DNA from 4 places in the Aeromonas sp. 25-AL00135 genome. Region 3 is predicted to be linked to each of the others. Evidence: predicted binding sites of a transcription regulator. Region 3 holds the regulator's gene; each other region holds the start of a gene.

Region 1 (7,362 bases), on a different contig from region 3:
TTGTCGACGTCTTTCGCGAGGCGCTCTGGCTGGTCAATATCATGGTCAGCGCCGTGATCCTGCCCAGCCTCGCTATCGGGCTGGTGGTAGCCATTTTTCAGGCGGCCACCTCCATCAACGAACAGACCCTGAGTTTTCTGCCCCGTCTTATCGTGACCCTGCTAGCCCTGGGAATTGGTGCTCACTGGGGAATGCAGAGTCTGATGGACTTCTTCATACTGATGGTCAATCAAATCCCTGAGGTGGTGGGATGACCTACACAACCGCTCTGATCATGGAGTGGTTGTCTTCCATCCTCTGGCCGCTGGCGCGGGTGAGCAGCCTGCTGATGGTGATGGCGGTATTCGGCAGCCGCCTCGCTCCTGCGCGGGTACGGATGGGGCTGGCTTTGGCCATCACCTTTCTGATTGCCCCGCTGCTTCCGAAAATGCCCTCTATCGAGCTCTTCTCTGCCGGCAGTTTTCTGGTATTGGGCCAGCAGTTGCTGATCGGTATTGCCCTCGGCCTGATGACCCAGTTTCTGATGGAGAGCTTCGTGATGGCCGGTCAGGTCATCGCTATGCAGACCAGTCTGGGTTTTGCCACCCTGGTGGACCCGATGAATGGCCAGTCTGCCCCCGTGGTGGGGCAGTTTTATCTGATGCTGGCGACCCTGGTGTTTCTGGCACTGGATGGTCATCTGGTGATGCTGCGGCTGGTCATTCTTAGTTTCGAGACACTGCCTGTCTCCGAGCTCGGCCTCTCGGTTTCATCCATGAAAACCCTGAGTGCGTTTCTGGGTGTGATGTATCAGGCTGCTTTGGTGATGTCGCTCTCAGCCATCGTCGCCTTGCTCTTAATCAATTTCGCCTTTGGTGTCATGACCCGGGCGGCGCCGCAGCTCAACATTTTCAGTATCGGTTTTGCGGTCAGCATGATGTCGGGTCTGCTGATCCTCTGGCTCACTATCGGCGGGTTCCTCGGTCACTTCGACATCATGTGGGAGCGGGTGCAGGAGGTCAGCTGCGAGCTGATCAACACCCAGTGCTTCGGGGGCGCTCATGGCTGATACCGACCAGGAACGTACCGAACAACCCACGGGCAAACGACTGCAACAGGCCCGTGAAAAAGGGCAGATTGCACGTTCAAAAGAGCTGGGGACCGCTAGCGTTCTGCTCTCGGCGGTCTTTGGCCTGTTGATGCTCAAGGGCTCGCTGGCGACCGCCATGGTCAAGGTTGTCACCATGGGCTTTACCCTGGACAGGGAGCAGGCTTTCGATCCCAATGCCATGATCGCCATGGTGCCAGCGCTGCTGGGGGAACTGGTGCTTCCGCTGGGGCTGTTGTTTGCACTGGTGGCGATTGCCGCTTTTATCGGCAACACCCTGATGGGGGGGATGAACTTCTCCACCGAAGCTATGATGCCCAAGATGAGCAAGCTGAGTCCGCTCAGTGGCCTCAAGCGAATGTTCGGGGTGCAGTCACTGATTGAGCTGGTCAAATCCATCGCCAAGGTGGTGTTCATCACCCTGTTTGCCTGGTGGATGCTGTCCAGTCAGTTCAATCACCTGCTCAACCTCTCAATGGAGGGATTTCCCGGCGGCATTATCGATGCGCTGGAGCTGTTTCTCTGGATGTTGATCATCCTCTGCTGTGCCCTGCTTCCCATCGTTGCCATCGACGTGCCGTTCCAGCAGTGGAACCACATGCGTCAGCTCAAGATGACCAAACAGGAGGTCAAGGACGAGTTCAAGGACAGCGAAGGCAAGCCAGAGGTAAAGGGCAAGATCCGTCAGTTGCAGATGCAGATGGCGATGCGCCGGATGATGGGGGATGTACCCAAGGCTGATGTGGTGATCACTAACCCGACCCACTACTCGGTAGCGCTCAAGTATGATGCGGGCAAACCCGGTGCCGCGCCCAAGGTCGTGGCCAAAGGAACAGATGAAATTGCAATGAAGATCAGGGAGATCGCCAGAGAGTACGAGATTCCCATCATGCCGTCACCAGCTTTGACCCGGGCTATTTACCACTCAACCGAGCTGGGCCACGAGATCCCGGAAGGGCTGTTTGCGGCGGTTGCCCAGGTGCTCGCCTATGTCTTCCAGCTCAAGAAATTCCGTCGTGGTCAGGGGCGCCGTCCCCAGCCGCTGGCTAAAGATCTGCCCATTCCGACCGAATATCGCAAATGACAAAGTTCTGACGTAGTCAAAATAAATTCATTGCATTTCAACGGCTTGCATTGTTGGCTTGATGTTTGCTTTAATCTGGCACCAGCAGGTTGAAATTGAGAAGCGCGATGGAATTCAAGGCAGTATTGGGCCAGTTCAAAGAGTACCGGGGAGTATTGGGCAAAGGCCTTGGTACCCCTCTGCTGGTATTAGCCGCGCTCGGTATGGTGGTGTTACCCATCCCGCCGCTGATGCTGGACGTGCTCTTCTCCTTCAACATTGCTCTCTCCATCGTGGTGCTGCTGGTATCCGTCTATACCCGCCGCCCCCTCGAATTTGCTGCCTTCCCGACCGTACTGCTGCTCGCTACCTTGCTGCGGTTGGCGTTGAACGTCGCATCGACCCGGGTGGTGTTGCTGGAAGGTCATAATGGTAGTGCGGCGGCCGGTCATGTGATCGAGGCGTTCGGTAACGTGGTGATCGGCGGCAACTATGCGGTCGGCATCATCGTGTTCACCATCCTGATGATCATCAACTTTGTGGTGATCACCAAGGGTGCCGGGCGGATCGCGGAAGTGAGTGCCCGTTTTACCCTTGATGCGATGCCGGGCAAACAGATGGCCATAGATGCCGATTTGAACGCCGGTCTCATCAATCAGGAAGAGGCGAAGAAGCGTCGTCAGGATGTAACCCAGGAAGCTGACTTCTACGGCTCCATGGATGGTGCCTCCAAGTTTGTCAAAGGGGATGCCATTGCGGGCATCATGATCCTCTTTATCAACATCATCGGCGGCTTCATCATCGGGATGATGCAGCACCAGCTGACCTTCAGCGAATCTGCCGAGATCTATACCCTGTTGGCCATCGGTGACGGTCTGGTGGCGCAGATCCCCTCCCTGCTGCTCTCCATCGCTGCGGCCATCATAGTGACCCGTCAGAATACCGATCAGGACATGGGGACCGCAGTACTGGGCCAGCTGTTTGACAATCCCAAGGCGCTGATCATCTCGGCCGGGATTCTGCTGATGATGGGGCTGGTGCCGGGGATGCCGCATTTCGCCTTCCTGAGTCTGGGGGCTCTTGCCGCCGCTGGCGCCTGGTGGTTGCTGCGCCGCGAGAAACTGGCGGCCGCCAAAGCGGCCAAGGGCGAGCTGCTGCCTGCCACAGCCGAACAACCCCATGAGCAGAAAGAGCTGAGCTGGGACGATGTGATGCCGGTGGACATCATCGGGCTGGAAGTGGGTTATCAGCTGATCCCGCTGGTGGATCGCAATCAGGGTGGCGAACTGCTCAACCGGATCAAAGGGGTGCGCAAGAAACTCTCGCAAGAGCTGGGCTTTCTGGTCCCGGCCGTCCACATTCGCGACAACCTGGATCTGGCGCCAAACCAATACCGCATCACCTTGATGGGGGTCAGTACCGGCGAGGCCAATGTCTACCATGATAAGGAGATGGCCATCAATCCGGGGCAGGTGTTCGGCCAGATCCAGGGGATAGCGACCCGGGATCCCGCCTTCGGACTGGAAGCGGTCTGGGTTGCCAAGGAGATGGTCTCTCAGGCACAGACGCTGGGGTATACGGTGGTGGATACCGCGACCGTGGTGGCTACCCATCTGAGCCAGATCCTGACCAACCATGCGGCTCTGCTGCTGGGCCATGACGAAGTACAACAGCTGCTCGACATGATTGGCAAACATCAGAGCAAGCTGGTCGAAGGGTTGGTGCCGGAAGTGATCAGCATGGGTAACCTTGTGAAGGTATTGCAGAACTTGCTCAATGAAGGCGTGCCAATCCGCGATATGCGCACTATCCTGCAGACCCTGGTTGAATACGCGCCGCGCAGTCCGGATCCGGAAGTGCTAACGGCCGCTTGCCGGATTGCCCTGCGTCGCCTGATTGTGCAGGAGATTGCAGGCCCCGATCCCGAGCTGCCGGTGATTACCTTGGCGCCGGAATTGGAACGTATATTGCATCAATCCCTGCAGGCAGGTGGCGGTGATGGTGCCGGTATTGAACCGGGCTTGGCGGAGCGGATGCAGCGTTCGCTGGTGGAAGCCACTCAACGACAAGAATTGGAAGGCCAACCGGCCGTGCTTCTGACATCGGGGATCTTGCGCAATACCCTGGCAAAATTTGTCAAGAATGCCATTCCTGGATTGCGCGTTCTGTCTTATCAGGAAGTGCCCGACGACAAGCAGATCCGCATCGTCAGTGCGGTAGGGCAGAACTAGTTAGCGGAGACGACGGGTGAAGATTAAGCGGTTTTTTGCCAAGGATATGCGAACGGCTCTGGCCGAGGTCAAGGAGACTCTCGGGCCTGACGCCGTCATCATGTCCAACAAGAAGGTCACCGGAGGGGTAGAGATAGTCGCCGCAGTCGATTATCAATCCCAGGTCCCGGGGCCCAAAGATGCGCCGGTTCGCCGTCAGCTGAACGATGAGAGCGTCAATATTTCGTCTGCTGCACGGCAGATGATCCGCCCCGAGCCGACGCCGGCGAAGGAGCAGAACGAACATTATGCCGATACCTTGGCCGCCTTGCTGGCGCGCCAGCAGAAGCTCAAGCCGGGCAATGGGGCGCCAATGGGCAATACCCAATCGGCCGGGCTGGCCGCTGCCAATGCAGCGCCCAGAACATTGGCCGAGCAGGGGCAGTGGGGCGCAGCCCCGGAACCTGCCAAGCCCAAGGCCCGGGTTGCGTCCGGCCAGCGTGCTCCTCAACCTACCCAGCGGGATCAGGAGATGGAGGGGATGCGCAAGGAGATGGCCAGCATCCGCAAATTGCTGGAGCACCAGATCTCCGGGCTGATGTGGCAAGAGGTGGAGCGTCGCGAACCGATGCGGGCTCTGCTGATCAAGGAGCTCAAGAAACTCGGCTTTGATGATGCGTTTGCCGATCAACTGGCGGGACTGATCCCCGAAGATATGTCCATCCATCAGGCGATGGCCCAGTTGGCCGAGGTGCTGACGGCCCAGCTCAAGATCAGTGAGGACGAGATCATGCGTCAGGGCGGCGCGGTTGCGCTGCTTGGTCCGACCGGGGTGGGCAAAACCACTACCATCGCCAAGCTGGCTGCCCGTTTCGCCATGAAGTATGGCGCCGAGCAGGTGGCGCTGATAACCACCGACAACTACCGGATTGGTGCCCATGAACAGCTGCAGACCTATGGCCGCATCATGGGTTGCCCGGTACGGCAGGTGCGTGATGCCGAAGAGTTGGCCAATGCCCTTTATCAGTTCCGCCACCGTCGGCTGGTACTTATCGATACGGCCGGGGTGGGCCAACGGGATATCCGGTTGACCGAGCAGCTCGATACCCTGGTCAAGAATGCCAAGGTGCGGATCCGCAGTTATCTGGTGATGTCGGCAACTTCCCAGCGTCGGGTGATGCAGGAAGCGGTTGACCATTTCCGGCGTATTCCATTAAGCGGCTGCATACTTACCAAATTGGATGAAAGTCTGAATCTTGGCGAAGTGATTAACGTGTGTATCCAGAATTCATTGCCCATCAGCTATATCACTGACGGACAAAGGGTTCCGGAAGATATTCAGGTTGCCAATGCGGCGCAGCTCGTCGGGGCTGCCATGGGCTCGCTGGAGCGAGAAACAGAGGAGCCCTATTTCTGGGGCGCAGGCTTTGGCGAGGCCGAAGATTCGGAGTTTTATGAGTAACATGTATATGGATCAGGCGAGTGGTCTGCGCAAAATGCGTCAAAACAATCGAGTAAAAGTAATCGCCGTTTCCGGTGGTAAAGGTGGCGTGGGCAAGACCAACGTGACCCTGAACGTGGCCGGAGCCATGGCCGCCCAAGGCAAGCGGGTGATGGTGCTGGATGCCGACCTGGGTCTGGCCAACGTCGACGTCATGCTTGGGCTGCGGGTTCATCGCAACCTCTCTCATGTCCTGGCGGGTGAATGCACCATCGACGATATCATTGTCGAAGGCCCTTACGGCATGATGATCGTGCCTGCGACCTCGGGCACCCAGTCCATGGTCGAGCTTTCTCCGGTGCAGCATGCCGAGCTTATCCGTGCCTTCAGCGAGATGAAGACCCAGGTCGACATCCTGCTGGTGGATACGGCTGCGGGTATCTCCGACATGGTGCTGAGCTTCACCCGAGCAGCTCAAGACATCATGGTGGTGGTCTGCGATGAGCCTACCTCCATCACCGATGCCTACGCCCTCATCAAGATCCTCTCCAAGGAGCACGGCGTGTTTCGTTTCAAGGTAGTGGCCAATATGGTACGCAGTCTGCGCGAAGGGCAGGAGCTCTTTGCCAAACTGACCCGGGTCACGGATCGTTTCCTCGACACCTCGCTGGAACTGGTCGCCTGTGTACCCTATGACACCAATCTGCGTGCCGCCGTGCGCAAGCAGAAGCTGATTGTCGAGGCGTTTCCCAAGTCGCCGGCCGCACTGGCGTTCCGGGCCCTTGCCAACAAGGCGGCGAGCTGGCCGGTTCCCAACCAGCCGGGCGGCCATCTGGAGTTTTTCCTGGAAAATTTGTTGCAGAAACCGGCCACAACACAGGAAGGTTCCCGTGAATAAAGCCCAAGCGTACTTGCGTTATCAGGATTCCTATGTGCTGGTGGAGCGTCACGCTCCCCTGGTCAAGCGAATTGCCCAGCATTTGTTGGCTCGACTGCCCAGCAGTGTCTTGCTGGATGACCTGATCCAGGCAGGTATGATTGGGCTGCTTGAAGCCTCCCGCAACTTTGACGGTAGCAAGGGAGCAAGCTTCGAGACGTATGCCGGGATCCGCATCCGCGGCGCCATGCTGGATGAGATCCGGCGTGGTGACTGGGTGCCCCGTTCAGTGCATCGCAACAGTCGCGCTATTGCAGAAGCGATCGAGAATGTCGAGCAGACTCACGGGCGTGACGCGCGAGATACCGAGGTTGCTGCCGAGATGGGGGTCTCCATCGCTGATTACCATGCGATGCTGCAAGACGTCTCTTGCGGCAAAATTATCGGCATTGAAGATTTGGGGGTCAGCGAGGATGTGATCGGTAACCCCGATGATGCCCCTTCAGGTTCGGGATTCGATGAATTGGCTGCCGAGCGATTTCAGATTCAATTATCCGAGCAAATTGGTCGTCTACCAGAGAGAGAAGCTTTGGTTCTCTCTCTTTACTACGATGAAGAGCTGAATTTGCGCGAAATTGGCGAGGTTTTGAATGTCAGCGAGTCGCGTGTGAGCCAGATCCACAG
Region 2 (7,362 bases), on a different contig from region 3:
TGCAGATCCGGCAGTTTCAGCTGGCCATCGCGGACACCAAATACCTGATCGTTCTCGACTTGTGCTGACAGCAGACTCAACTCGTCGTCGCCACCCAGTACGGTGTGGTTGTCGAAATCCACTTCCCCTTCCGGTTTGGCATCCGGATAGAGCAGTCGCTTGAGCATGGGGCGAACCACGGTGACGATCAAGACGATGATCACCAGTACCGAGGCGGCAATCCGCACCGCACGCCAGAACCAGGGCTGATCGTAGAGCGGCACTTCGGCCACGGTATCCAGCTCTGGGCGATTGAACGGAATCGCGACCACCTCAAGGGTATCACCCCGGGTCACATCAAAGCCAAGGCCACCGCTCAACAAACGACGCAATGTATCGAGTTCTGCCTGGGTGCGCGCCTCACGAGTCACGGCCCCGTCGGCACCGGGCACCGCTTTGTAATCCACGGCAACCGAGACGGTCATGCGGCGAATGCCTCCCATCTGGCGACGGGTATGGCTGACGGTGGTATCCAGCTCGAAGTTGCGGGTTGCCTCTTTGCGGGAACGGCCAGAAGCGGCAGCGCTGGCACCATCACCACCGGTCGCCTCCTCGGGAATATTGGAGGCGGCAGGGGGCTGGTTGGAGAGCGCGCCGGGCACCCCACCATTGCTGCCGCTGGCGCTGTTCTCTTCCATGGTCATTTCGGAGCGCACAGCAGGCAGGTCCGGGTTGTAAGTCTTGCGGGTCTGCTCCTGCTGGGAGAAGTCGAGGGAGAGATCCACTTCCGCCGTATAGTTGTCGGCCCCCAGCACCGGGATCAGGATGGCGTCAATTTTTTGTTTGTACTCCAGCTCCTGCTTCTGCTGCATGGCAAACTCTTTGCGAGTCTGGGCCGAGATCGGGTCTTGCGAGCCGGAGTTGAGCAGGCGGCCATTCTGGTCGGTGACGGTGACGCGGGTCGGCTCAAGGCCATGTACGGCGGAGGCAACCATATCGACGATGGAGTCCACCTCCCCCTGCCCCAGCGCCGCCCCTTTCAGGTTGAGCACCACGGTGGCACTGGGTTTGCGTTCGTTGCGGGCAAACACGTTGTCTTTCGGAATGGCCAGCAGCACCTGGGCCTTGGCCACATTCTGGAACTGCTCGATGGCGCTCGCCAGCTGGCGCTCGCGGCTCAGCTTCAGACGTTCGCTCTCCATTCGCTGGCTGACGCCGAAACTGGAATCTTTGAGCAGGATATCTTCACCACCGATGCTGCTATCGGTGGCATTGGCAAGACCGGCACGGGTCAGGGCCAGCTGGATAGTGGGGTAGCTTTCGGCGTTGACCAGCACGCTCTTACCATCCACCTCGTAGGGGATCTTCTGCTGATCGAGGAAATCGAGAGTCTTCACCAGCTCCTGGGTGGTGTAGGTGCCGAGGGGACGCATGTCCGGCTCCTTGCCCCACAGCAGGATAAACACCGCAATGGCCAGACAGATGGCAAGCCCCAGGATCAGGGTGATTTGCCGCAGCACATCGGTGTTGGACAGGAAGCCCAGCGCCGAACTCTTCTGCTCATTTTCATCGAGGGCGGCGGTGCCCTCATCGTTTATCAGCAGATCGCCGTTTTGGTCAGTAGCCACGATTTATGTCCTTATTGCTGACATGTTCATGATGTTCAGTCGTCATGGTTTATTGGCGTCGCTTATACCGGCATGTTCATGATGGTCTTGTAGGCATCGACCATCTTGTTGCGCACCTGTACCGTGGCTTCAAAGGCGATGGAGGATTTTTGGCCCGCGATCATCACCTCGGCCAGATCCACCGACTTGTCGCCCATATCGAAACGGGTACGCAGATCATTGGCGGCCCCTTGCAGCTCGTTGACGTTGCCAAGCGCCTGTTGCAGCAGCTGACCAAAGTCGGAGGTTACCTGACGACCGGGTTGTGCCAGCGGCGTTGCGCCTGCTTCGATCTTGAGCGCCTGCATCTCTTGCATCAGGCTGCTTGCACTAATTTCCATTTTCCATCCCCAGACAAATCATTGACGCTGGCATGCAATAAGCAATTAGAGTGCCAATGCGTTAAAAACGCGACGAGGATGAGTGGCCAGACCAGGCCGGACGGGTTCGACAACGGCAGGTGGCTCTGATTAAATCCGACTCTGACGCCCACTTTTGCTGGCTGGCAAGGAGTCCGCTCTGGATTATCGCAAACCCGTGTTCAAGGCGATGGACTACATCAGCCACCATCTGGATGACAATCCGGGCCTGGATGAGGTCGCAGCAGCGGCAGCCATCTCCACCTTCCACTTCCACCGTATTTTCAAGACGATGGTCGGCGAGACCATTGCCGGATTTACCCGGCGCCTGCGTATGGAACGCGCTGCTCGTCGCTTGCTCGCCTCCCCCCAGAGCGATATCACCACCCTCGCACTGGCCGCCGGGTTCTCCAGCTCGCAGAATTTCGCCAAGGCCTTTCGCCTGCACTTCGCCATGAGCCCCTCGGAATACCGCCAGCAGCAGGGGGGAAACTGGAAAAGCAAGATTGGAAACGATCCCCTTCCCTTTGACACCTATGATGGCCTGGTCATGCACCCGGTCACCGAACACCCGGGTCTGTTGCAGGGGGCAAGCGTCAGGCAGATGCCCGCCCGGCGCGTGGCGTACATGCGCCGCCTGGGCCCCTATGGCAAAGAGACCTGCGAGCAAGCTCATCGGGATTTGCTCGCGCTGTTCGCCTCAGACGAGGCGATGACACCGGCTGGTACCCTGAGTCTCTATTGGGATATCCCCGATATCACCGATGAGACCCGTTGTCGTACTGACGTCTGCATCGAGCTGGGGCCAGAGATCCCCGCAGGGCGCCAGTTAACCACCCAGACCATCGCCGAGGGCCCCTATGCGGTATGTCACTTTATCGCTCGCGGCGATCAACTGGTCGCCTGCTGGGAGACGGCATTTCGCTGGGTAGTGGGCCAAGGGCTGAACTGCGACGATCGCCCGTGTTACGAGCAATACCACGCAGGCACGGACCCCGACCGGGATCATTACGTGTTTGATATCTGTATCCCGCTGATCAACCGATAAGCCGATACCTCATTTCCATTTACCCACTTCGGTGCCTTCGGGCACCGAAGCGACGGAGTCATGCCCATGAATATCAAAACGCTGTTTCTCGCCAGCCTGCTGGTAACGCTTCCCGCTGCCACCAATGCCCAGTCACAGAGCCAGACACTGATCTTTGGCGGCACCATCTACAGTGGTGATCCGGCGAACCCTCACCCGGAAGCGGTCGGCATTGAAGGTAAAAAGATAGTGGCAGTCGGCAGCTATCAGGAGGTCAGCGCCCGTCTAGGCAACCATGCCAAGCGTCTTGATCTGAAAGGAAAGTACCTGATGCCGGGGCTCATCGACAGCCATGTTCATGCGGCATTTGCCGGTTTTCAGGGGATGACGGTTAACTTTCCTGACGCCATGAGTGAGGTTGAGCAGGTGCAGCAATTTCTGACCCGCAGCAAGGATGATCCCCGCCTGACACTGGGCGATGTAGAGCTATACAGCAATGTCTCCCTCGACTATTGGCATCAGCTTCCCCTGCTCGATCAGGTGTTCAATGGCCCGCAATACCGGCAGATCCCGGTAGTGCTGGCAGGTTCGGATGCCCACACCGGTTGGGCCAATCAGGCCATGCTGCGCAAGGCTGGCATTGATGCCGACACCCTTGCCGGTCGTTATGCTCCGCTGAAAGGCAATTTTGGCCTCACCCCATCCGGCAAGCTCAATGGCTTTGCCTCGGAAGGCGGCTGGGATGCCATCCTCAAGGCGCTGCCCCCCGTCAGCGACGAGACGATTGCCAGTGCCATCATGACTGCCGCCAAACAGCTCAATCAGGTGGGCATTACCGCCTGGATGGACCCTATCAGCAACATTCGCCCCCTCGCCCCCATCTTCAACGCCGAGCCGGATCGCCGAGATACCGGCCTGCTGCCGGCGTACAGCATGCTCTCCCGGGAAGGCAAGCTGACCGGACATGTATCCGCACTGGCACTGGTGGGAATCCACGCATCACCCGCCATCATTGATGACGTATTGGCGCTGCAACAACAGTTTCAAGATGCCCCGGACGTGAAACTGGTGGGGATCAAGATCCTGCAGGATGGTGTCATCGAGTATCCATCCCAGACCGCCAAGTTGAGCGAATCCTACCTCAACCGTCCCGGTTACAGCGGCAAGGACGATCTGGACAAGCAGCGTTTCAACGAGCTGATCCGCACCGCGGATGCCCATCAACTTATCGCTCACTTTCATGCCATCGGCGATCGGGCCGTCCGTGAATCCCTCGATGCCATCGCCTATGCCCGGGCCCACAATCGGGATCACCGCTTGCTGCACAGCATCACCCATCTGGAGGTGGTGAGCCCGGCCAGCATTGCCCGTTTCAAACCGCTCAATGTGGCCGCATCGATGCAACTGTTGTGGGCCGGGAAAAACGTGGCGACCACCCTGCTGCTTGAAGGAAAAGTGCCTCCGGCACTGCTAGCCCGCCTCTATCCGGCAGGCAGCTTGCTGCAAAGCGGCGCAATTATCGCCGGTGCCAGTGACTGGCCGGTCTCCAGCCCCAACCCTTTCCTCGCCATGTATACCGCGATCACCCGTCAAGGGGAGCTTGGCTTGCTGCCCCCCGCCAGCGAGCAGATCAGCCGTCAGGCCATCTTGCAGGCCTATACCCTCAACGCCGCCAAGGTAATTGGACGGGAGAAGGAGATTGGCTCCATCAGCGCGGGCAAGAGTGCTGACCTGATCTTGCTGGATCGCAATCTGGAACAGGTTGCAAGCGAAGAGCTCAAGGAGACCAAGGTGCTCTGGACCATGTTCAAGGGCAAGCAGGTCTATTCAGCCCACTGACACCGAGAGAACAAACAGGCCCGCACTGCGGGCCTGTTGGCAAGATCACGACAAGCGCATGGCGTGCAGTGAGCAACCGATAACGGCGGGATTAGCGGCTCGTTTCAGTCAAGTCCTTGTCAATCCAGTACTTGGAGCCGGAGATATTGGCATCGAGCAGCAAGCCCTTCTCACCAATCTGGTAGATGGCCATGCCGCCATTGTATTTGGCGGTAAGCTCGGCGCTCTCCTTGCCGGCCACCACGCCCACTTCGGAGGTGGCTTCCCACCCCTTGGTCACGAAGGCATCGAATCTGGCCTTGTCTTCAAACAGGATCACCTGCTGATAAAACTTGCCACCAATCCCGGCCGCCAGACCTGCGCCAAACATCTTCATATAGGTGTGCTTGCCGGTTTTGCGATTGACCGCCACCCCGGCCCCCTGATTGGTATGCAGCATCAGGGAGAACTTGCGCGAATCGAACACTGCATAGCCATAAGCCTTGTCAAACAACAACTTGGCTGATGGCTGCTCGTTGAACAACCGGATCAACGCAGTGTCGGCCATAGTATTGAGCGCAATCCTCGCCTCTTTCGCCGTCTTGGGGTTGAGCATCTCGTTGAGCTCCTTGTCGGCCGCCTTCAGCCACTCCTTGCCGGTGGCGATGCTCTTGTCGGTCCAGACCCCGGCGGAATTGAAGGCATCCTCCCCCCAGGCCGAGATGGAAGCCCAGCTCTTTTTGGAAAAATCGCTGACATCCTGCCACACCTCCTTGCTAGTCTCACTCACGGCGGTGCCGAGATCGGCGGCGGCAGCCTTCAGTTTCTCCCAGTCGGCATGGCTGGGTGACACCACCAACGTCAGTGACAGGGCCAGCAACCAGTTACGCTTGTTCATTTTTTCACTCCCGTATTGTCGAGTGTCTGGGTTACCCGGTGCGATCCCCTACAACGGGCTACCCGGTGAAAATCACTCCCGCATTATCGGAAGGGGAATCCGGTTAAGCAATCATTGAGTCCTGTTTATCCCGCCACAGCCCGACAGCGGTTAACAAAAAGGCTGCTCATCAAAGAGGAGCAGCCTTTTTAAGCACAGTAAAACCGAACGGGCTTATTCGACCATCATCACCTTGCAGGTGTTGGTACTACCCACGGTTTCCATCTTGTCACCGTGAGTCAGCAGCACCATGTCACCACTCTGCAGCAGCCCCTTCTCCTTGAGCACGGCCAGCGCGTCGCGGCACACTTCGTAGACCGGTTTGGTCTCGTCACCGTCAAACATCACCGGAGTGACGCCACGGTAGAGGTTGGTCCAGGCCAGGGTCTTGTTGTGGGGAGACATGGCGAAGATCGGCAGACCGGAGCTGATACGGGACATCAGCAGCGGAGTGGTGCCGGACTCGGTCAACGCCACGATCGCCTTGACCCCTTCCAGGTGGTTGGCCGCATACATGGTGGACATGGCCACCGCCTCTTCTACCGAGGTGAAGGTGTAGCTCATGCGGTGGTTGGAGACGTTCAGGCTCGGGTGCTTCTCGGCACCGACACAGACGCTCGCCATGGAGGTCACGGTCTCGATGGGGAACTGACCGGCAGCAGTCTCGGCGGAGAGCATCACCGCATCGGTACCATCCAGCACGGCGTTGGCCACGTCCATGACCTCTGCACGAGTCGGCAGCGGCGCATTGATCATCGACTCCATCATCTGGGTAGCGGTGATCACCACGCGGTTCAGGCGACGGGAGTGGCGGATCAGCTTCTTCTGTACGCCAACCAGCTCGGGGTCACCGATCTCGACACCCAGATCGCCACGGGCGACCATCACAGCATCGGAACCGAGGATGATGTCTTCCATCGCCTCATCAGTGGCGACGGTTTCGGCGCGCTCAACCTTGGCCACGATCTTGGCATTGGAACCGGCTTCGCGGGCCAGCTCGCGGGCGTAGCGCAGATCATCGCCACAGCGAGGGAAAGATACCGCCAGATAGTCCACATTCATGCGGGCAGCGGTCTTGATGTCTTCCTTGTCTTTCTCGGTCAGGGCCGGAGCGGAGAGACCGCCCCCTTTCTTGTTGATGCCCTTGTTGTTGGAGAGCGGCCCGGCCACGGTCACCGTGGTGTGAATGCGGGTGCCTTCAACCTGCTCGACCTTCAGCTGCACACGGCCATCGTCCAGCAGCAGGATGTCGCCCTGTACCACATCGTCTGGCAGGCTCTTGTAATCGATACCGACCTGCTCCTGACAACCTTCACCCTTGCCGAGTGCCGCGTCGAGAATGAACTTGTCACCGATGGCCAGATAGATTTTGCCATCCTTGAAAGTGGAAACACGGATTTTCGGGCCTTGCAGATCACCCATGATGGCGACGTGACGACCGAGCTTGGCAGCAATGTCACGCACCTGATTGGCGCGCAGGATATGGTCTTCAGCAGTGCCGTGAGAGAAGTTCATCCGCACCATGTCGGCCCCGGCGCGGATGATCCCTTCGAGGATCCCTTCGCGGTCGGTAGC
Region 3 (7,362 bases):
AAAAGCTGCCTCACTTCGAAGCGCTGCTGGCCAAGCTGGGGCTGACTGCTGAACAGGCCGCCTATATGGGCGATGACACCATCGATCTGCCGGTGATGCAGGTCTGTGGGCTCGGCATTGCCGTGGCCGATGCCCATCCGCTGGTGCTGAGTCGTGCCGATATGGTGACCCGGCTTGGCGGTGGCATGGGCGCGGTGCGCGAGGTGTGTGACCTCATTTTGCAGGCGCAGGGCCACGACGATTATCAGCCCGAGGCCTCGGTATGAGCAGACAGACCCTGTTGTTTGCCCTGCTGTTTCTGGTCGCGCTGGTTGCCTGGCAGTTGGGCAAGGTTGAGCTGGTGCCTGAGAGCGCCGTCAAAATCGAAAACTATCAGCCGGATTTTGTCGCCAAAGATCTGGTGACCACCCGTTTTGATATCAACGGCAAGCGCACCGAGCGGCTGGAGTCGACCTACGCCGAGTATTATCAAATCCTCGAGCAGGCCACCTTCGACAAGCCGGTGGTCTACATGTATGACGATCAGGGTGCTGCCGAGTGGAAGGTGACCGCCGAAACCGGCGTGCTCAACACCGGCGACAACGTCATCCTGCGGGACAAGGTGCATCTGGATGGTCTGCTACCTACCTCTTTCATCTCCACACTGGATACTCCCTATCTGGAGCTGGATCTGGTGACACAGGATGTGCGCAGCAACCGGGAAGTGAACATTCTGGGTCGGGATTTCCAGACCCAAGGGGTTGGCCTCAAGGGCCATCTGGACCGCAAATATTTTGAGTTACTGGATCAAGGCCATGCCATCTATTTCAATGAAAAACGCTAATCTGGCCCTCGCAGCCCTGTTGTTGTGTGGTGCGGTGACCGCCAAAGAGTCCGACTTTGCCGAGAAGGTCTACGTCGATGCCGTCAAACAGGTGGCCGAGATGCAGGACAACCGCATCACCTTCGAAGAGGATGTGACCATCAATCAGGGCACCATCCGGATCAAGGCTGACAAGGTGGTAGTGACCCGTTCCGGCGAGAAAGGGGCTGAGGTGATGACTGCCTACGGCAAGCCCGCCACCTTCTTCCAGATCCTGGATAACGGCAAGCCGGTCAATGCCCACGGCAACACTATCCGCTACGAGCTGAAGAACCGGCTGGTGACCATCACCGGCAACGGTCAGCTCAAGCAGGAAGATAGCCAGGTCAATGGCGATCTGATCCGCTACGACATCGTCAAACAGAAGATGATTGCCGAGAGCAAGAGCCCGAGCCAGCGGGTCAAAACCGTGTTCCTGCCGGATCAGGTAGAGAATTTCGACAAGCCCGCCGACCAGAAGAAGTAGGGAAAATAAGCCATGGCAGTGTTAAAAGCAGTGGGCCTGCAGAAGAGCTACAAGCGCCGCATGGTGGTGAGTGACGTCAGCCTTGAAGTGGGCACCGGCCAGATTGTCGGCCTGCTCGGCCCCAACGGGGCGGGCAAGACCACCTCCTTCTACATGATCGTGGGGCTGGTGCAGCGCGATGCCGGTCTCATCACCATCGACGATCAGGACATCAGCCTGCAGCCCATGCATGTGCGGGCGCGCAATGGCATCGGTTACCTGCCGCAGGAGGCCTCCATCTTCCGTCGCCTGTCGGTGTTCGACAACCTGATGGGCGTGATGCAGACCCGCAAGGGGTTGAGTCGCGAGGAGCGTGAGGACAAGGTTCAGCAACTGCTGGAAGAGTTCAACATCACCCACATTCGCGACAACCTGGGTCAGAGCCTCTCCGGCGGTGAGCGCCGTCGAGTCGAGATCGCCCGTGCGCTGGCGGCTGAGCCGCGTTTTATTCTGCTGGATGAACCCTTTGCAGGGGTTGACCCGATTTCTGTGATAGACATCAAGAAGATCATTCAGCATCTGAAAGATAGAGGCCTTGGCGTCTTGATTACCGACCACAACGTCAGAGAGACTCTGGACGTATGTGAGAAGGCCTATATCGTCAGCCACGGCAAGATGATTGCCGAAGGTGCACCGGCTGACATCCTTGCCGATGAGCAGGTCAAGCGCGTCTATTTGGGCGATCAATTCAGTCTATAGTAAGGGGGCATGCCTTCATTTCCTTTGACGAGTGCCTCGCTGAACATAAGGATATCCCGACGTAGATGAAGCCGACATTACAGTTGCGTCTCGGTCAGTCCCTGACCATGACGCCGCAATTACAACAAGCGATTCGTCTGCTCCAGCTCTCCACTCTGGAACTTCAGCAGGAAATTCAGCAAGCGCTCGAAAACAACCCTCTGCTGGAGCAGGAAGAGAGCGAGGCGCAAGAGACCAGTCCGGAAGCGCCGGTCGATGCCAGCCAGCTGGATTCCAGCGATGCCATGGCTCAGGAGCAGATGCCGGATGAGTTGCCGGTGGATACCACCTGGGACGAGGTTTACTCTGCCGGCACCGCCCAGAGCGCGGGCCCCATCCACGATGGGGAAGATAGCGTCTATCAGGGTGAAACCACCGAAAACCTGCAGGATTATCTGCTGTGGCAGATGCGGCTCACACCGTTCAGCGATGTGGATGCTGCCATCGCGCTCGCCATTATCGATGCCATCGACGAATCCGGTTATCTGACCGTTGCGCTGGAGGATATCCAGGCAGCCGTCACCAGCGATGACGTAGAGGTGGAGCTCGATGAGGTCGAGGCGGTACTCAAGCGGGTGCAGCACTTCGATCCGGTCGGTATTGCTGCCCGTTCTGTGCAGGAGTGTTTGCTGATCCAGCTGGATCAGTATGACCCGCAGACCCCCTGGCTCAACGAGGCCAAGGAGGTGATCCTCGAGCACATGGAGCTGCTCGGCAACCGGGATTACCGCACCCTCGCCCGCAAGACAAAACTCAAAGAGAGCGACCTCAAGGAGGTGCTGGATCTGATCCAGCTGCTGGAGCCGCGCCCCGGCAATGGCATCATCCAGAGCGACTCCCAGTACGTGATCCCCGACGTCTCCGTGGTCAAGAAGGGCAGCAAGTGGGTGGTCGAGCTCAATCCCGACTCTGCCCCCCGCATCCGGGTCAACGAGACCTATGCCGCCATGGCCCGCAACGCCCGCAGCAGCACCGACACCCAGTTTATCCGCTCCCATTTGCAGGAAGCCAAGTGGTTCATCAAGAGCCTGGAAAGTCGCAATGACACCCTGCTGAAAGTGGCCAGTTGCATTGTCGAGCAGCAACAGGGCTTTTTCGAGTATGGTGAAGAGGCGATGAAGCCGATGGTGCTCAATGACATCGCCGAAGCGGTAGAGATGCATGAGTCGACCATCTCCCGGGTGACGACCCAGAAGTACATGCATACCCCCCGTGGTATCTTCGAATTGAAGTTTTTTTTCTCCAGCCATGTGAACACCGAAGGAGGAGGAGAGTGCTCATCGACCGCAATTCGCGCGCTCATCAAGAAGCTGGTCACGGCAGAGAATCCTGCCAAGCCGTTAAGTGATAGCAAGATCGCGGATTTGCTGGCCGAACAGGGTATTATGGTGGCGAGACGCACGATCGCTAAGTATCGCGAATCCTTGTTTATCCCACCTTCCAATCAGCGCAAACGCCTGGTTTAGGCAAACAAAAGGATGATGTTATGCAAATTAACCTGACCGGACACCATGTCGAGATCACCGAAGCTCTGCGTGATTATGTGAACAACAAATTTGCCAAACTCGAGCGTCACTTCGACCACATCAACAATGTTCATGTGGTGCTTAGCGTGGAAAAACTGAACCAGATAGCGGAAGCCAAATTGCACGTCAGCGGTGGCGAAGTGTTTGCCAACTCTGAACATGCCGATATGTATGCTGCGATAGACACCTTGCTCGACAAGCTGGACAGGCAGATCATCAAGCACAAAGATAAGTTAAATAAAAAATAACCATGCAACTTGAACACATACTGAGTCGGGACTGCACCAAGAGTGCAGTCCCTTGTACCAGCAAGAAACGCGCCCTCGAAATCATCAGCGAGCTGGCCGCCGAACGCCTTGGCACCTCCCGTCAGGCGCTGTTTGAATGCTTGCTGGCCCGCGAAAAAATGGGTAGTACCGGGATCGGTGCCGGTATTGCGATCCCCCACGGTCGCATTGACGATGAGTTCCCGCCAACCGCGATCCTGATGACCTTTGCCGACCCTATTCCTTTCGACTCCATCGACAATCAACCGGTTGACCTGCTGTTTGCCTTGCTGGTGCCGGAAAGCGAGTGCAAGCAGCATCTCAAGACCCTTTCTCTGATGGCTTCCAAGCTGGGTGACAAGGCGGTTTGCCGCCAGTTGCGTCAGGCAACCAGCGACGAAGAGCTCTATCAGATCATGACCTCGGCCTGACAGCAGGCCAAGGATGAGACACCCGTTTTGGCGTGAGGGAACAAGATGCAGTTAATCGTGGTAAGTGGACGCTCGGGCTCCGGTAAAACGGTAGCCCTGCGAGTGCTGGAAGATCTGGGTTACTACTGTGTGGACAACCTGCCGGTCAATCTGCTGCCCCAGCTGATTGTCTCGGTGGAGAGCCAGTACGACAAATTGGCGGTCAGTATCGATGTGCGCAACCTGCCGAGCGATCCGGAGAAACTGGAAAATCTGCTGGCTCAGGTGCGTAATGAGGGGCGGGTAGAGTTCTCCAGCTTTTTCTTCGATGCCGACAACGGCACCCTGCTCAAGCGCTATGGCGAGAGCCGCCGCCTGCACCCCCTCTCACGCAACAAGCTGTCGCTGGATGAGGCGATTCGGGAGGAGACCCACCTGCTGGCGCCACTCTCCTCGACCGCTGACCTGCGCATCGACACCACCACCCTCAGCATTCACGACCTGAGCGAGCTCATCAAAACCCGGGTACTCGGCAAGAAAGAGAACGAGCTGGTGCTGGTGTTCGAGTCGTTCGGCTTCAAGTACGGCATTCCCAAGGATGCCGACTTCGTGTTCGATGCCCGCTTCCTGCCCAATCCGCACTGGATCCCCGAGCTCAAGCCGTTCACCGGCAAGGATGAGCCGGTTGCCAACTACCTCTCGGCGCAAGCTGATGTGATGCTGTTTACCCAGCAGATCGAAAATATGCTGGCGACCTGGTTGCCCCATCTGGAGCGCAACAATCGCAGCTACCTCACGGTCGGCATCGGTTGCACCGGTGGTCAGCACCGCTCGGTCTTTATTGCAGAGCGGCTGGCCAGTGCATTCCGTTTGCTTGGCAAGAACGTGCAGATCCGCCACCGCACTCTCGACAAGAGTGCCCCCCAATCCTGACGGACCAATAGGACGACCCGATGACTGTTTCCGCCTCGGTTGAAGTGAAAAACAAGCTGGGTATTCATGCCAGACCTGCCATGATGCTGTTCGAGCTGGTGCAGGGTTTCGATGCCCACGTGCTACTGCGCAATGAAGATGGTGTGGAGGCCGATGCTGACAGCATCATCGGCCTGCTGATGCTGGATTCGGCGCAAGGGCGGCAGGTGGAAGTACAGGTTGAGGGCCCCGAAGAGGTCGAGGCCCTGGCCGCCGTGGTGGAGCTGTTCACTTCCGGCTTCAACGAGGAGTAGTCACTCCTTGTTTTATGTTATGAACCGGTACGCGCCAGCGTTTTGAAGTTGGCAAAATCCCGACAAGCCAGCAGATTCCTGCTGGCTTTTTCGTTCATCAGTGCCAGAAACAGGTCGTAGAGACCCATCGCCTCCTCGTAGTCGGCCTTGCTGATGGCCAGCACGAAGATGAGCGTCGCGATTTCTCCGTTGCCCCAGTCGATCCCCTGCGGGGCCAGTACGGTGTAAACCAGAGTGCGGCGCGCCAGCAGACCGAGGGAGTGGGGCAGGGCGATCCCTTCTCCCAGCATGGTGGAGACGATCCGCTCCCGCTCCTGCAGTGAGGCTCTGAAGCCGCTCTCCACCAGATCTTCCGCCTCCAGCTGATCACAGATACGGGCAAACAGTTCGGCCTGGCTGAGGGGGCCGTTGACCACCATGAAGTGGTCGGAATCGAAATATTTGTCGAGCATGTAGGGGCGGGTGCGGTCGATCAGCACCAGCTTGCCAAGCTGCTCCAGCTGGTATTGGGTCGGGAAGGGGGCAACGAGTACCACGGGGGCGTTTTTTTCGTTCACCTTGACGGTACTGATGACAAAGTCCTGCGCGATCTGCGCCAGACCTTCGTAATCCCGCACCGACTCCAGCGTGGTCAGCTGCAACTGGGGATACTCCCGTTTGATGCGTGCTTCCAGCACCCGGAAGGTGGCGTTGCCCGCATCGCAAAGCAATAGCGCCTGCGGGCGGCGGGTATAGCCGATATCGTAATGGCGCTCCAGCCCGACCCCGATATGGATCACCAGATAGCCGATCTCGTGATGGGTCAGTCGGTAGGGGGTCTGCTTGATCCACTCCGAAATGGCCGCCAACGTGATGTCGTAGGCGAGGGGGTAGTACTGCTTGATGTGATCGGCCAGCGGGTTGTGGTTGCCAATCTGGTATTTAACCCGTAGCAGCATGGCGCTGATATGGGTTTGCAGGTCGGCCCGCAGCTGTTGGTCGCCTCGCAGGTCGTAAGGGTAGTGTTGATGAATGTAGGTCAGCAGATGTGCCACCAGCTGTTCGCTCTCGGCGGCCATCGCCGGGCTGAGCTGGGGAGTATCGGCAATCAGGCGCGCCTGGATCTGGATGGCGAGACCGGCGATCTCCTCCTCTACGGGGGGCGTCAGGGTTGGCAATACTGCATATATATCGCGAGATACTGCCAGCAGCGGCAGAGTCAGGTCTTCGCTGGCGAAGTGGCGCAACTCGTGACCGGATGCCTGACGCAGCAGGGCAACGGCGCAGTAGATGGCGAGCTGCTGCAAGCTCTCGTCAGCGAGGCGCAGCTGATGTCGGGCAAGCTGGGCATGGATGTGATTGCCCACTACCTCCATCGTCTTGCTGGGGCAAAGGTTGGGCAACAGGGTTTGCAACTGGTTGTTGTGCAGCAACTCCTGATAGAGCAGCTGGGTCAGGCAGGCCCGGATCGCCGTCTCCTCACCCTGAATGCGCATCCCCAGGCGGGGTTTGCTCTCGACGCTGAGCCTGAAGTGGCTGAGTTGCTCACGGACTTCCGCCATATCCCCCTGCAGTGCCGCCCGGCTCAGATACCAGGTATCAGCCAGCTCATCGAGCTTGATCCCCTGCTCTGCCGTCAATAGCAGGATCTGCAGGTGCAGCACCCGCTCCCGGCTGGTGCGTGGCAGGCCGCTATCCTGACCCTGGGCCGACAGCAGAGCCTCGAACAGTCCCTGATTGTAGATTTTCAGCTGGTAGCCGCTGCCACGCTGGTGGATCAGGTGAGCGCCGTGCGTGGCAATCAGTTCGTTGAGGGTCGCCACATCGGTGCGCACCGTGCGGGTGGAGAC
Region 4 (7,362 bases), on a different contig from region 3:
AGATGCCATTGACCTGATCCGGCTGGAAAATCGCCCCTGTCGGTCGCACCGACACCGGCTCCGACTCCCCGTAGACGGGGGAAAACTCGGGATCATCAGGCTTAGGCGTATTGGGAGTGCTGCTACACCCTCCCAGCACCAGCAATCCCAGCATCCATACGGCTTTCATCATGCACCTCCTAATTAGGTACGCTGGATCAGGAAGGACATCATGCCGTCCACGGCGGAGAGCACCTTGGAGTTCATCTCGTAGACCCGCTGAGCCTGAATGAGGTTCACCAGCTCTTCGGTCACGTTGACGTTGGAAGTCTCCAGCATCCCCTGTTTGATCACCCCCAAGCCATCGGCACCGGCAGTCCCCTGGGCGGCAGCACCGCTGGATTGGGTCTCGACGAACATGTTCTCCCCCATCGGCTGCAAGCCGCTGGCGTTGACGAAGTCAGAGATGTTGATCTGACCGACGACCTGAGACGCGCCATCGCCCTTGAGCTGCACCGAGACCTGTCCATCTTCACCCACCGTAACGCTCTGGGCGTTTTCCGGGATCTGGATTTCCGGTTGCAGCGGGTAGCCATTACCCGGGGTCACTATGGTCCCTTCATCGTTGAGGGTGAACTGACCGTTGCGGGTATAGGCTGCACTGCCATCCGGCAGCTGAATTTCAAAGTAGCCACGACCACTGATCATCAAATCGAGCGAGTTGTCGGTGGTTTGCACGTTGCCCTGGCTGTGGTTTTTCTGGGTCGCCACCACCTTGGCACCCGCCCCCAACATCAGGCCGGAAGGAAGCTCGGTATCGGCAGAGGAGCGGCCACCGGGCTGGTTGATGTTTTGATACAGCAGATCTTCAAAGATGGCCCGTGACTTTTTAAAGCCCACGGTGCTGGCGTTCGCCAGGTTGTTCGAGGTGACCGAAATATTGGTCTGCTGTGCATCCAACCCGGTCTTGCTGATCCAGAGTGCGGGATTCATAGGTAACTCCTTGATTAGCTGATTCGCAGCAGTTGGGTTTGAGCTTCATCATTCTCTTCGGCCGTCTTCATGATTTTGACCTGAGTTTCGAACTGGCGTTGCAGCCGGATCAGGTTGGTCATCTCATCCACCACATTGACGTTGCTCCCCTCAAGGGAGCCGGCAATCAGGCCGACATTGGCAGAGGCGGGTTCATTCTGGCCATCCTTGCGGCGAAACAGACCATCTTGCCCCTTCTCCACCGCATCGGCGGCCGGATTGACCAGCTTGATCCGCTGAAAATCTTCCGGCAAGTTGGCGGCAGCCCCCTCAGGACGACCGCTGATGGTGCCATCCCGATTGATCTCGAGTTTCTCCATCGGCATCGGCAACACGATTGGCTGACCGCCGTCATCCACCACATTCAGACCGGTCGAGGTTTGCAAGTTGCCGGTCGCATTGACCTGCAAATTCCCCATGCGGGTATAGGCTTCACCACCCTTGGGATCCTGCACGGCAATCCAGCCCGGACCATCCACAGCCACGTCCAGATCCCGTCCGGTGGTCATCAGCATGCCATGCTGCAAGTTCTGCCCCGGGCGCTCAGCCATGGCAAAGACCCGGCTTGGCAAGCCCTCTCCGAACGCCTGCATGCTTCTGGCCTGCTCGAAATCGGACTTGAAGCCGGTGGTATTGGCATTGGCGAGGTTGTTGCCCCGAACAGCCAAGCTGTTCATGGTCTCTTTGGCCCCGGACATGGCGATATAAAGCAGGTGATCCATGGAATTCTCCGTCAAACAGATGACTCTGACAGGAGAAATGCAATTAGAGTGCCAACAGCAGAAATATGGGGGGGTAAGGATGGGAATGTGACAGAAATAGAGAGGGGGCCAAGCCCCCTCTCATTATCATTTATTGCGCGATTAACGGATCTGCAGGATGGTCTGCTGCAGCGAACTGTTGACCTCCAGAGAACGGGAGTTGGCCTGGAAGTTACGCTGGGCAGTGATCAAGTCCACCAGCTCCGAGGTCAAATCCACGTTGGACTGCTCCAGCGCTGAAGATTTTATGCCACCAAACGTACCTGAATTAGGAGTGCCTGGCAATGCATCCCCTGAGAGCAAGGACTGCCGCCAGGATGTATCGCCAACCTGAGTCAATCCTTGCGAGTTGGCAAACTTGGCCAGCGCAACCATAGCCACTTTTAACGTCGTAGCATTACTGTATGTGGCAGAAACAACACCGTCTGGCGTAATTTCAACCTTTGTTAGACGGCCCACTGTCGCACCATCCTGAGTCAATTTGTTGACTTCAAAAGGTGAGTTGTATTGGGTAACAGTCCCAAGACGAATTTCCAACGTCTGAGTCGGATCTGCACCATTATTGATAATCCCTGCTCCACCAGCGCCATTGCCCAACGCAACAGTCTTGATAGGCGCAACCGGTATGGTTGTATCCAGCTTACCCGAGGGAGTAAATGTCATCTGCAGACCAGTGGGAATACCTGCACCTGGACTCGCCGTACCACCATTAATATTTATAGGCTTGTCTCCTTCATACATGAACATACTCCAAGTTCCCGGGTTCAAAGGCTGCCCCGCATTGGCCGGATCTTCATGGCGGACAAAATACTTGGTGATTGTATGGGGAGCACCAAGGGAATCATAAATAGTTACAGATGTTGAATGAGCATATGTTGACGAGTTAGTGCGATCAAAATTAGCGGGTAAAGTAGGCTTTGTTTTACTATCGATACTCAAGTTAAAACTTGCCTCCACCAATGAAGTCATTTTAGGCTCACCAGCCCTATCAGGTATTTGAATAGGCTTGGTCGCATTAATACTGACCGCCTTGGGCGTACCATCAGGATTAATTTCATAGCCTTGCAGGTAATGGCCCTGATTGTTGACCATATAGCTGTTTTCATTGAGCTTAAAGGCGCCGGCACGGGTATAGGTGCGATCCAGGTTGGTCAGGCCATCGGAGGTCACAAAGAATCCATTCCCCTGAATCGCCAGGTCCAGCGCGTTATTGGTAAATTGCAGCGCCCCCTGGTGGAACTGCTGGGCAACCGCACCGGTCGCCACACCGTTACCGACCTGAGTCTTGGCATTGACAAAGATGGAGTTGGCGTAGACATCCGCAAACTCGGCACGGGACTCTTTAAAGCCCATGGTGTTAACGTTGGCAATGTTGTTGGCGGTGACGTTCAAGTCTTTTTGTGCCGCGTTGACACCGCTCAAGGCATTGTTAAATGACATATCCAGCTCCTTAGATCGATGCTGTCGACGTGGTTTTTGACGGTGTAACCGTCGGATTTGAATTGGTGCCTGAAATTTGCAAAATATTGTTCAGATATTCGCTCCCCAGCCCTCTCAAGTTGAGGCGGGTCGGGTTGGTGGCATTGCCCAAGGCAACGCTATCCACTTTGGCATAAGCGTATGCAGCAATATTTTCCGACTTGCCATCAAGAGTACCGCTGGCTTTGACGACATACTTGCCTGCAGAAACTCGGTTACCAGCCTTGTCTGTACCATCCCAAGCAACTTCTACGTTACCTTTTTGCTCTCCTTCCAGAGGAAACTCTTTGATAACTTGTCCCTTTTCGTCTTCGATAGTGATTTTGATATTCGCATATTTATTAGTAGTGCCAACCGCTACGACTGCTGATAGTGGCCCCTCTTTGTCTAAATAGCTTATATTGCTTGGCAGTAGCACATTTTGACCTACCAAAGAGGATGCTTGCAGGGCTTGACTGGAAATCATCTGGTCATTGAGTTTCCCCATCTGGGTAGACAAACTACTAATCCCCTCCGAAGTTGACATGGACGCCATTTGGGAAAGCATCTGGGCATTGTCGACAGGCTTGAAGGGGTCTTGATACGATAATTGCATTGTTAGCAGCTTCATAAATGAAGCCTGATCCAGCTCTTTCTTCGGCGCCGTTGTGCTGCCTGTCGTCTGGGTCGTGGTACGGCTGATGCCGTTCACATTATTGGTTGTATCGACCATGCTGCATCCCTCCTATCAGGACTTGCCAAGCTGGAGCGTCTGCTGCAGCATCTTCTTGGCCGAATCTGCAACCTGTACGTTGGTCTGGTAGCTGCGCGAGGCGTTGATCATGTCGGCCATCTCTTCAACCATGTTGACGTTTGGCTTGAAGATAAAACCGTCTTTATCCGCCATCGGGTGGTTGGGGTTGTACTCCTTGAGCAGTGGCGCCTTGCTCTCGACAATCCCCTTCACCTCAACCCCGACCGAGCCCTGCTTGTCAGACATCGCCTGATCGAGCTGGGCGGCAAAGACTGGCCGCCTGGCGTGGTAAGTATTTTCCACACTGGAGCTGACGCTGTCCGCGTTGGCCATGTTGCTGGCAACCGTGTTGAGGCGCACTGACTGTGCGCTCATAGCCGAGCCTGCTATGTCAAAGACCTTGAACAAACTCATCACTGCTCTCCTTTCAGGGCCTTGAGCAGGCCACTGATTTTGCTATTCATAAATTCAAGGGAGGTTTGATACTCGAGGCTATTGCGCAGAAATTCGCTGCGCTCCTGCTGCACATCGACTGTATTGCCGTCACCGGTATCCGGTTGCAGCGGGTTGCGATATTGCACGGTACCTGGGGCGTCCATATTCAAGGCAAAGTGCTTTTCGCTGGTCGTTGCCAAACCAAACCCCTGATGCGACTGGGCCTCCTGCAATGCCTGAGCAAAATTGATATCCCTGGCTTTGAAGCCCGGGGTATCTGCGTTGGCAATATTGCTGGAAAGCACCTCAGCACGCTTGGCGCGAACGCTTATGGTGTGTTGATGCACACCGAATGCCTTGTCAAATGAAAGAGCCATAGCACACCTCCTGCTTGGTTTATTTTGTTTGCAAGAGGCGTGCCATAAGCAAATCACTCAGATCGATGGTTTGGGTATGAGCACATTTCAGACCGAAAACGGCAGGAGCATCTCGTGCATTGAGTCAGACGGCATCATTTGGCCACCTTAAGGTTTCAACCACTTTTGCAGTGGCGAGATATGGTAGGTAAATAGAAAGACTGAGCTGTAGATAAAGAAAGAGGGAAGCTCGTAGCTTCCCTCTTTGCATGAACTGGCAATATTCGGCAGACCCCGAATATCAGGGCCCTCAAGCCTATTTGACCTTGTAGACAATCCCCGGATTACAGCGGATCATCTCAAACCGATCGGTCAACCCGGCCAGTGACTCCGACGCTCCCAGCATCAGATATCCACCGGGGTTGAGACTGGCAGCAAACTGGTTGAGGATCTTCGACTTCACTTCCGGCGCAAAATAGATGAGCACGTTACGGCAAAAAATAATGTCAAACTTGCCGAGCAGACTATAGCTCTCCAACAAGTTGAGTGGCCGGAAGGTGGTCAATTTTCTGACTCGCTCGGCAACCCGCATCTTGTTGTCACCGTAAGGCTCAAAAAACATCTTCTTGCGCTCCGGTGACAAACCGCGCGCCAGAGCAAGGCTATCGTAAACGCCTTCCTTACACTGATTGAGCATGGTCGTCGAAATATCCGTCCCGACAATCTGCACGCCACCAGGCAAGGTACCCGGCTTTTTCATCTGCTGCTCCAGTGCCGTCATGGCAATGGAATAGGGCTCCTGACCTGACGAGGAAGCGGCTGACCAGATCTTGATGGGGCGGCCACTTTTCCCCAACTCGGGGAAAATCTTGTCAGTAAGAAGCTGAAACGGGTAAGTATCACGAAACCAGAGGGTCTCGTTGGTCGTCATGGCATCTACTACGGCCATTTTCAGGTCACGCTCTCGCACACTCATTGCACGGGTAACCAGATCAGACAGACTCTCGATGCCAAACTGAGCCATCAAAGGTGAAAGACGGCTCTTCACCAGATACTGTTTGTTATCCCCCAGCACAATTCCGCTCTGTACCGCCAGAAAGTTGCTGAACTGTTTGTATAAGTCGTCCGAAAGTGTCTTCATGCAGCTGTTCTTCTTTATTAGAGTGCGTTTTGTACGGCCTTGGCCAATTCATCAGGCTGGAACTTGGCGATAAAATTGTTCGCACCAACTTTCTGCACCATTGCCTGGTTGAATACTCCACTGAGCGAGGTATGCAGAATAACATGCAAATCCTTGAGATTGGGATTATTCCGGATCTCGGCAGTGAAGGTATAGCCATCCATTTCCGGCATTTCGATATCCGAAATAACCAGCGCAACCTGATCCTTGATAGGACCATTTTTGGTCATTTCCAGCAGCATGTTCAATGCTTCGCGGCCATCTTTTGCCAACACGCACTCGACACCGATGGCCTCAAGCGCACGTTGTACCTGTTTGCGTGCCACTGAGGAGTCATCCGCAACAAGAACAGGACGCCCCAGAGTCGGGTGGTCGACACTGGCCTGAACCAGCTCCTCACTAACATCCGTTGCAACCGGCGAAATTTCGTTCAATATCCGCTCAACATCAAGGATTTCGACCAACTCGCCATCGACTTCAGTCACGGCTGTCATGTAGTTGATGCGACCCGCACCTTTGGGCGGAGGCAGGATGGATTCCCAGTTCATATTGATGATGCGCTCGACCGAATGCACCAGAAAACCCTGAATAGAGCGGTTGTACTCGGAGATGATAATGAAGCATTTGCTCAGATCATCAATCGGGCGTTTACCAACTGCCATGCTGAGATCGATGACCGAGATAGTCTGGCCACGAATATGTGCGACCCCGCGGATGCAGGAGTTCAATTTGGGCATCACGGTCAAGGGGGGACACTGCAACACTTCACGCACTTTGAATACGTTGATGCCAAATCTTTGACGTCCATTGAGACGAAACAACAACAACTCCAGCCGGTTTTGCCCCACTAGCTGGGTACGTTGGTTGACCGAGTCCAGGATACTGGCCATAAACACTCCCTAAAAACGCTTGGCATTAATCATGCATGCGTGATGGATTGCGTCAGACTATCGATGTGACAACGAACAGATTCTGAAGCAATCATAGTTAAATATGGTGATATGCGTGAACAACTTATCGACCAACGAGCGAAAATGATTAACCGACTTTTACTCATCAGCCTCTTTTTTGGCAGCATATCTTCCAGCTACGCCTCGGACGTCACTACTTATCTGCAAGAAAAGGCACAAGAGTTCGTTTACAGCCAGCTGGATATTCCGTTGGATGCCAGAGCCGAGGTCACCTCTGCCACGCTGGATGGACGGCTCCCACTGACCCGCTGCGAAGATCTGCTCACTATCAGCTTACCAGCAAAAATGGAAATTCGCCGTAATACAACAGTTTACCTTAAATGTGAGGAAGACAAACCCTGGGACGTCTATCTCCCGGTACGGGTCAGCATTCAAAAACCCTATGTCACTGTGACCAACCCCATCGCCAAGGGGGACCTGCTGAGTGAAAGCCAGC

Evidence for each region. The regulator sigma-54, encoded in region 3, starts transcription at its own class of promoters, with help from an activator protein. The targets are predictions, from matches to a motif close to TGGCACNGTTTTNGCTT.
Region 1: flhA (flagellar biosynthesis protein FlhA) is a predicted target of sigma-54. The motif match lies at 2,226-2,242, and genes of this name have one in related genera.
Region 2: fliE (flagellar hook-basal body complex protein FliE) is a predicted target of sigma-54. The motif match lies at 2,027-2,043, and genes of this name have one in related genera.
Region 4: flgF (flagellar basal-body rod protein FlgF) is a predicted target of sigma-54. The motif match lies at 1,771-1,787, and genes of this name have one in related genera.

Annotation. Positions count from the first base shown of each region.
Region 1 covers NZ_JBSTYQ010000001.1:271,476-278,837, forward strand. Annotated here, with positions in the region: gene fliQ (flagellar biosynthesis protein FliQ) at 1-254, shown strand, start outside; gene fliR (flagellar biosynthetic protein FliR) at 251-1,048, shown strand; gene flhB (flagellar biosynthesis protein FlhB) at 1,041-2,171, shown strand; gene flhA (flagellar biosynthesis protein FlhA) at 2,279-4,381, shown strand; gene flhF (flagellar biosynthesis protein FlhF) at 4,398-5,822, shown strand; gene ACW5XC_RS01315 (MinD/ParA family protein) at 5,824-6,699, shown strand; gene ACW5XC_RS01320 (RNA polymerase sigma factor FliA) at 6,692-7,362, shown strand, end outside.
Region 2 covers NZ_JBSTYQ010000001.1:254,945-262,306, reverse strand. Annotated here, with positions in the region: gene fliF (flagellar basal-body MS-ring/collar protein FliF) at 1-1,607, opposite strand, end outside; gene fliE (flagellar hook-basal body complex protein FliE) at 1,670-1,987, opposite strand; gene ACW5XC_RS01225 (AraC family transcriptional regulator) at 2,142-3,053, shown strand; gene ACW5XC_RS01220 (amidohydrolase) at 3,120-4,871, shown strand; gene befA (beta cell expansion factor BefA) at 4,963-5,748, opposite strand; gene pyk (pyruvate kinase) at 5,962-7,362, opposite strand, start outside.
Region 3 covers NZ_JBSTYQ010000007.1:94,802-102,163, forward strand. Annotated here, with positions in the region: gene kdsC (3-deoxy-manno-octulosonate-8-phosphatase KdsC) at 1-266, shown strand, start outside; gene lptC (LPS export ABC transporter periplasmic protein LptC) at 263-823, shown strand; gene lptA (lipopolysaccharide transport periplasmic protein LptA) at 810-1,328, shown strand; gene lptB (LPS export ABC transporter ATP-binding protein) at 1,341-2,066, shown strand; gene ACW5XC_RS08270 (RNA polymerase factor sigma-54) at 2,132-3,571, shown strand; gene hpf (ribosome hibernation promoting factor) at 3,592-3,879, shown strand; gene ptsN (PTS IIA-like nitrogen regulatory protein PtsN) at 3,882-4,328, shown strand; gene rapZ (RNase adapter RapZ) at 4,374-5,240, shown strand; gene npr (PTS phosphocarrier protein NPr) at 5,261-5,533, shown strand; gene ACW5XC_RS08295 (BglG family transcription antiterminator) at 5,551-7,362, opposite strand, start outside.
Region 4 covers NZ_JBSTYQ010000004.1:33,739-41,100, forward strand. Annotated here, with positions in the region: gene flgH (flagellar basal body L-ring protein FlgH) at 1-169, opposite strand, end outside; gene flgG (flagellar basal-body rod protein FlgG) at 184-972, opposite strand; gene flgF (flagellar basal-body rod protein FlgF) at 987-1,733, opposite strand; gene flgE (flagellar hook protein FlgE) at 1,875-3,212, opposite strand; gene ACW5XC_RS04365 (flagellar hook assembly protein FlgD) at 3,223-3,963, opposite strand; gene flgC (flagellar basal body rod protein FlgC) at 3,979-4,398, opposite strand; gene flgB (flagellar basal body rod protein FlgB) at 4,398-4,796, opposite strand; gene ACW5XC_RS04380 (CheR family methyltransferase) at 5,092-5,916, opposite strand; gene ACW5XC_RS04385 (chemotaxis protein CheV) at 5,934-6,845, opposite strand; gene flgA (flagellar basal body P-ring formation chaperone FlgA) at 6,990-7,362, shown strand, end outside.